DNA from 2 places in the Anaerotignum faecicola genome. Region 1 is predicted to be linked to the other one. Evidence: riboswitches for the same ligand, from Rfam matches in the RefSeq annotation. Region 1 holds a riboswitch; the other holds the start of a gene.

What was found. A riboswitch is a leader RNA that binds a small molecule or an ion and turns the genes downstream of it on or off. The one in region 1 is predicted to bind lysine.
Region 2: another riboswitch for lysine. It lies ahead of EJE48_RS10760 (Na+/H+ antiporter NhaC family protein); the one in region 1 lies ahead of EJE48_RS00480 (aspartate-semialdehyde dehydrogenase).

Annotation. Positions count from the first base shown of each region.
Region 1 is NZ_BHVZ01000001.1:105,796-109,211, reverse strand. Features, by position in the region: gene dapA (4-hydroxy-tetrahydrodipicolinate synthase) at 10-891, opposite strand; gene EJE48_RS00480 (aspartate-semialdehyde dehydrogenase) at 941-1,939, opposite strand; lysine riboswitch at 2,095-2,272, opposite strand; gene EJE48_RS00475 (small, acid-soluble spore protein, alpha/beta type) at 2,440-2,658, shown strand; gene EJE48_RS00470 (class I SAM-dependent DNA methyltransferase) at 2,804-3,416, shown strand, end outside.
Region 2 is NZ_BHVZ01000014.1:151,624-155,039, forward strand. Features, by position in the region: gene argC (N-acetyl-gamma-glutamyl-phosphate reductase) at 1-638, opposite strand, end outside; lysine riboswitch at 1,150-1,321, shown strand; gene EJE48_RS10760 (Na+/H+ antiporter NhaC family protein) at 1,463-3,121, shown strand; gene EJE48_RS10765 (S-layer homology domain-containing protein) at 3,219-3,416, opposite strand, start outside.

The DNA of each region.
Region 1 (3,416 bases):
AGTAAGTCCTTAAATCAGACCGTAGTTCTTCAGTGCGGTTCTCAATGTTTCCAGATTCTTGGGCTCCATCTCGCACAGAGGTGCTACACAAGGCCCAACCGCATAGCCCATTTCATTCAGCGCAGTCTTTACGGGGATGGGGTTTACTTCGCAGAACAGTGCGGAAATCAATTCAATCGCATCCAGCTGCAGCTTTGTAGCCGCCTTTGTATCCCCATTCAGATAATGCATAACCATGTCGTGTGTCTGCTTGGGTGCTACGTTGGACAGAACGGAGATAACGCCCTTGCCGCCCAGAGACAAAACAGGCAGAATCTGGTCATCATTGCCGCTGTAAATATCGAAATCGGGGCCAACCAGAGCCGCAATTTCAGCCACCTGAGACAGATTGCCGCTTGCTTCCTTCACTGCAACGATGTTCTTTACCTTTGCCAGCTCCGCAACTGTCTTGGGTGCAATGTTGCAACCGGTTCTGCCGGGTACATTGTAAAGAATGATGGGAATATTGATGCTGTTTGCAACTGCTGTGTAGTGCAGAATCAGCCCCTTCTGTGTTGCCTTGTTGTAGTAGGGGGTTACCAGCAGAACGGCATCAGCGCCTGCCTTTTCGCAGCCCTGTGCCAGTGCGATACAGTGTGCGGTATCATTGCTGCCTGCACCTGCGATAACGGGAACACGACCTGCTGCAGCCTCTTTTGCGAAGCGGATACATTCAATCTGTACCTCATCTGACATGGTAGATGCTTCCCCTGTTGTGCCACAGATGATCAGCGCATCTGTATCATTTGCAATCTGAAATTCAATCAGTTCCTTCATTTTATCAAAGTTTACGCTGCCGTCAGCATGCATGGGTGTTACGAGGGCTACGCCTGCGCCTGTGAAAATAGACATATGTATGACCTCCTTCGAATATTGAACTCTCTTATATAGTATGAATGACTTATTCGTTCATTGCTTTTATGATTTCTTCCGCAATCTGTACTGCATTTGTTGCCGCACCCTTACGGATGTTGTCAGCGACTACCCAAAGATTTACACCGTTTTCTACGCTTTCGTCGCGACGGATACGTCCGATGAATACCTCGTCCTTGCCTGCTGCGGTAACAGCCATAGGGTATTCGTTGTGTGCGCTGTCATTCTGCACAACAACACCGGGTGCATTTTTCAGAACCTCAATCAGCTCATCCAGATCGAAGGGCTTTTCAAATTCCACGTTGATGGATTCGCTGTGAGAATCGAAAACAGGTACACGAACCGTTGTTGCCGTCACGCGCATAGCATCGTTATGCAGAATCTTTCTGGTTTCGTTTACCATCTTCATTTCTTCCTTTGTATAGCCGTTATCCAGGAAGGAATCAATGTGGGGCAGGCAGTTGCTTGCAATGGGGTGAGGAAATTTCTTGGGAGCCTCGCCCTTCATGCCGTTTTCCAAATCCTTCCAGCCTGCAACACCTGCGCCGGATACTGCCTGATAGGTGGAATAAACCACACGTTTGATTTTATATTTATCATCCAGAGGCTTCAGCGCAACCATTGCCTGAATGGTGGAGCAGTTGGGGTTGGCAATGATGTTTTTGTGCCAGCTGATATCCTCAGGGTTTACCTCGGGAACAATCAGGGGAACCGCGGGATCCATTCTCCACTGGGAGCTGTTGTCGATGACGATGCAGCCATGAGCGGCTGCGATGGGTGCGAATTTTTCGCTTGTGCCGCCGCCTGCGGAGAACAGTGCGATATCAATGGGCTTATCAAAGGAATGCTCATTCAGCTCTTCCACAACATAGTCCTTGCCATTGAATTTCAACGTGGAGCCTGCGGAACGGGCAGATGCCATAACATAGAAGTTTTCGATGGGCAGCTGTCTTTCCTCCAGAACCTTCAGGAAAGTTCTGCCTACCATGCCTGTTGCGCCGACTACGGCGAGATTGATTTTCTTCATTTTAAAATCCTTCTTTCTTTTGCGTTAATGTTTTCGATGATAAAAGGTCGATGGGCTGTGCTTTGGAATAGTTTTTCTTGCTATAAACAAAAACAGCCGACGCACGCGCCGACCTCCAAGGAAACTGTGGTATCCTTGAATGCCGCAGTTTGATTGTTCTTTGTAGCGCTCCATTGGGTTTTCCAATGACAGTCGTACAGATATTAGCTGCACAACCAGAAGGGGAAAGATAAGGCTTATCCCTTCTTCGGCGTTTTCCCCTTTCTGCGGGCTTCCTCTATCCCTTATGACATTTGCCCGGATACTCTTGAAAAACGCACCTCTACTTTAGAAAAATATGTATTTGTCTCATAGTCTAACACCAGATAGGTATTCTGTCAAATAAATTTACGAAAAAATATTGTATTTTTTAAAGAGTCATTCGTCTGCGCACAAAATACATGTTTTGGCGGAAAATGTGCATACTGAGTGGAAGGAAAAGGACAGAAAGGGTGATTTGATTGCGAAAAAAGAAGGAACTGACCGAGGCGGAAAAGCGTGATTTGGCGATGAAATACGAGGTTGCCGAGGAGCTGGGGCTTCTGGAGAAGGTGGAGCGGTACGGCTGGAGGGGGCTGACATCGAGAGAAAGCGGACGCATCGGCGGCATTATGGGGACAAGAAAAACGGCGGAGCGAAAGCGGACAGAAGCGGACAAAGTGGACAGAGTGGACACCTAAAAGGACAGGGAGTGGACAGGGGTATGGACAGCAGAAAGACATTTCCTGTCTATAAGGATTCCTGCTTGCATTTAAAAACGGATAGAGCTATAATATAAAATTGTGAACGAATATCTCTCTGTAGAAGGGCATGGAGGAGGGCTTTATGAGCGCATACGAAACCTTTGCATCGGTATATGATCTTTTTATGGAACAAGTGGAATATGACGAATGGCTCGACCACATCCATGCGGTTTGGAAAAAATACGGCATCGCGCCGAAAACGATTCTGGATTTAGGCTGTGGGACAGGCAGTATTCTGCTTCCTCTGGCGCAGGAGGGCTTCGATGTGATTGGCGTTGACCTTTCCCCCGAAATGCTAACAGAGGCAGACCACAAGGCGATGGAGGCGGGTGTTTCGGTGCGGCTTGCCTGTCAGGATATGACGGAGCTGGATCTGGGCGAGCAGGCAGATTGTATTCTGAGCCTTTGCGACTGCATGAATTATTTGATTGAAGACGGGCAGTTGGAGAGTGCCTTCCAAAGCATTGCCGCTCACATGAAAAAGGAGAGCCTCTTTTTATTTGATATGAATACGGAATATAAATTTCGAGAGGTACTGGGGCAGAGGGCGTTTGGCTCGGCAGAGGAAGCAGCGGCGTATATCTGGGAGAATGATTACGACGAGGAAGAAAAAATCAATGAATATTATGTAAGCTTTTTTATTGAGCAGGAAAACGGATTATATGAGCGTGTGGAGGAATACCACTACGAAAGAG
Region 2 (3,416 bases), on a different contig from region 1:
ATGCAGGTTGCCATGCCGCTGTAATAATCCACAACGATGGGGCAGAACACAGGCGGTGTATCAATCCCTGTCACATACTGCATTTCGGGCAGGTGCTTATGTTGCTGTCCCAAGCCGTACTGTCTGGGGCTGTCGAACAGGGGAGAGCGGTTCTCCGCTTCATATTCGGCAATCATTGCCTTGCCACCGCCGCTGTAGCCTGTCAGACTGTGCGCTGTCAAGGGATAATCCGTCCCGATGATACCAAGCCGAATGAGGGGATAAACCGCCGCAATAAAGCCTGTGGCATGGCAGCCGGGGTTGGCAATGCGCTTTGCATGCCTGATTTTTTCCTTATGCAGAGGGGAAAGCTCAGGAAAGCCGTATACCCAATCGGGATCTGTGCGGTGGGCTGTGCTTGCGTCAATAATGCAGGTGTTCGGGTTTTCCACCAGCTTAACCGCCTCTCTTGCCGCATCATCCGGCAGACAGAGAAAAACAACTTCTGCCTCGTTCATCAGTCTTTTTCGCTCTGCCTCATCCTTTCGCAGCTCCTCGCTGATTAAGAGGATTTCCACATCTTTGTGATTTTGCAGCTTCTGACGCAGCTGCAGACCTGTTGTGCCTGCCTGCCCGTCGATGTATACCTTATGCTTCATCAGGCTGTTCCTTCCTTTCTTTTTCTTCCGAAATAAATGATTACCCCATGGTAATGATGAGTTATTCTTATTATATACTCCTTATGGGTGAAGTCAATAAATATATGTATAATTATTCAATTTTAGCGAATTGCAGAGCGAGAACGGAGAGAAATAAAAATACGAGAGATAAAATAGACAAAAATCAGAGAGGAAATCTGCAAAAACTATATAGAATTTGCTGCTGTTCTGCAAAAAAATGCTTTGATAATTCCGATAGAAGCTGTGTATATGTGTATTGTATACATAGTTTATGCAATATTCACGCGAATATGTGAATAAAAAACAGAGGTGGCGTGTATTGTCGATGCAAAAGAAGGAATGTATCCGCAGAAAAACCGTTTGCCCTTGTTTTCGCGCAAAAGTCAACAAAAAACCGTAAAACCTGTTCTTTTTTACAGAAAGGCTTGACTTTAGTGCTTCGGTATGTTATGAATGAAGAATAGTCTGGCAGAAACGTCAGACAACAAATAAGGAAGATAGAGGTGCAATGACGATGAGTATCCTCTCCCAATAGAGCCGTGGGCGGCAGGAGGGGGAAAGGCGGCGTTGCCGAAGTGGTTTTTTCTGCCCAAGGGAAGAAGCTGCTGGGACATTGCAAAAAATGTAATGTACTGTCACGGATGTGGAGCGCTATCGGAATTTCAGCATATTTTTATGTTTCTGATGCCGTGCGCTTTGCGCAGGGCTTTTTTGTTTCCGAAATTTGGGGACAACCGATATCATCTTATTTATTCCTTTATTACTGTTTTTATCATTTAAGATTTTCTGAAAGGAGAAGGGTTATGAAAACAAAAAGCAACATCAAAAAAACATGGCTGGGAACGCTCTTTGTGGTTGTTCTGGTAGCGGCAGCCATGTCCGTAACCGTTTTTGCGGGCGATGCAGAAGCGGCAGAGCACACAAGTAAAATGTATGCAACCGCATGGTCTCTGGTGCCTCCGCTGGTTGCAATCATTCTGGCACTGATTACAAAGGAGGTTTATTCCTCTTTGTTCATCGGTATCGTGGTCGGCGGTCTGTTCTATGCGAACTTCAGCCCCAAGCTGACCTATCTGACGATTTTCACTGATATCACAGACGGCGGTATGCTGGCAAAGCTTTCCGACAGCGACAATGTGGGGATTCTGATTTTCCTTGTTATTCTGGGTATCATGGTTGCGCTGATGAATAAGGCAGGCGGCTCTGCGGCGTATGGCCGTTGGGCAGTTAAGGCAATCAAAACAAGAAAGGGCGCACTGCTGTCCACCTTCCTGCTGGGCGTTCTGGTATTCGTGGATGACTATTTCAACTGCCTGACCGTAGGCTCTGTTATGCGTCCCGTTACGGATACGCATAAGGTTTCCAGAGCGAAGCTTGCGTATATTATCGACGCAACAGCGGCTCCTATCTGTATCATTGCTCCCATTTCCTCCTGGGCTGCGGCAGTAGCCGGCGTAGTTGAGGGCGTGAACGGCTTGGATTTGTTCATCAGAGCCATTCCCTATAACTTCTATGCACTGCTGAGTATTGTAGCAATGCTGACACTGACTATCACCAATACAGACTTCGGCCCTATGCTGGAGCATGAAAGAAATGCACAGCTGAACAATGATCTCTATACCACAGATGCAAGACCCTTTGCAAGTGCAGAGGCAGAATCCGAGGTAGTGGGCAATGGTAAGGTTATCGACCTGGTTCTGCCCGTTATCGTGCTGATTATCTGCTGTATCATCGGCATGATTTACACAGGCGGCTTCTTTGACGGCGAAAGCTTCATCAAAGCCTTTGCAAACTGCTCTGCACCTACAGGCCTTCTGCTTGGTTCTGCGGCGGCACTGCTGATTACCTTCTTGCTGTATATCCCTCGCCGCGTGCTGACCTTCCACCAGTTCATGGAAGCGCTTCCCGAAGGCTTTAAGGCGATGGTTCCTGCAATCATGATTCTGACATTTGCATGGACACTGTCCGGTATCACAGGGCTTTTGGGCGCGGATGTATTCGTTGCGGGTATTCTGGCAAACAGCACAGGCGTTTTGCAGGTCTTTATCCCCATTATCGTATTCTGTATCGCGGTGTTCCTTGCATTTGCAACAGGTACCTCCTGGGGTACTTTCGGTATTCTCCTGCCTATCGTTGTGCCTATTATGCAGACAGGCAGTGAAATGCTGACCATTACCGTAGCGGCTACATTGGCAGGTGCGGTTTGCGGTGACCATTGCTCTCCTATCTCCGATACCACCATCATGGCATCCACAGGTGCGCAGTGTGACCACATCAACCATGTATCCACACAGCTGCCCTATGCACTGACTGTAGCGGCTGTTTCCGCTGTGAACTACGTTCTGGCGGCACTCATCCAGAATTGGATGATCAACCTGCCTATCGCAATCGTTTCCATGGTTGTTGTAATTCTTGCTATCCGTAAATTGTACGGGGATAAGGAAGTTCCGGCAGAGAAATAAAAAGACGTTTATAAAATAATTTATACTAAAAACGGCGTAACCGATTTCGGTTACGCCGTTTTTTATATCCCAACAGAAAGGCAGTTGGGGAAAGGGGTTACTTATGCAATGCGCGATACAGGAATGTTACAATCTGTGCGCGTGTGCAGGGGGCATCGGGGCTGAAGGTATTTGCGCCTGTGCCGCCGGTAATGCCGTTTTCTGCCGCCCAAAGCACTGCATCATGGTAATAATCCGCTGCATTCACATCCATAAACGGATTTTCTGCCGCAACCATAGGGGACTGCTTGCTGCG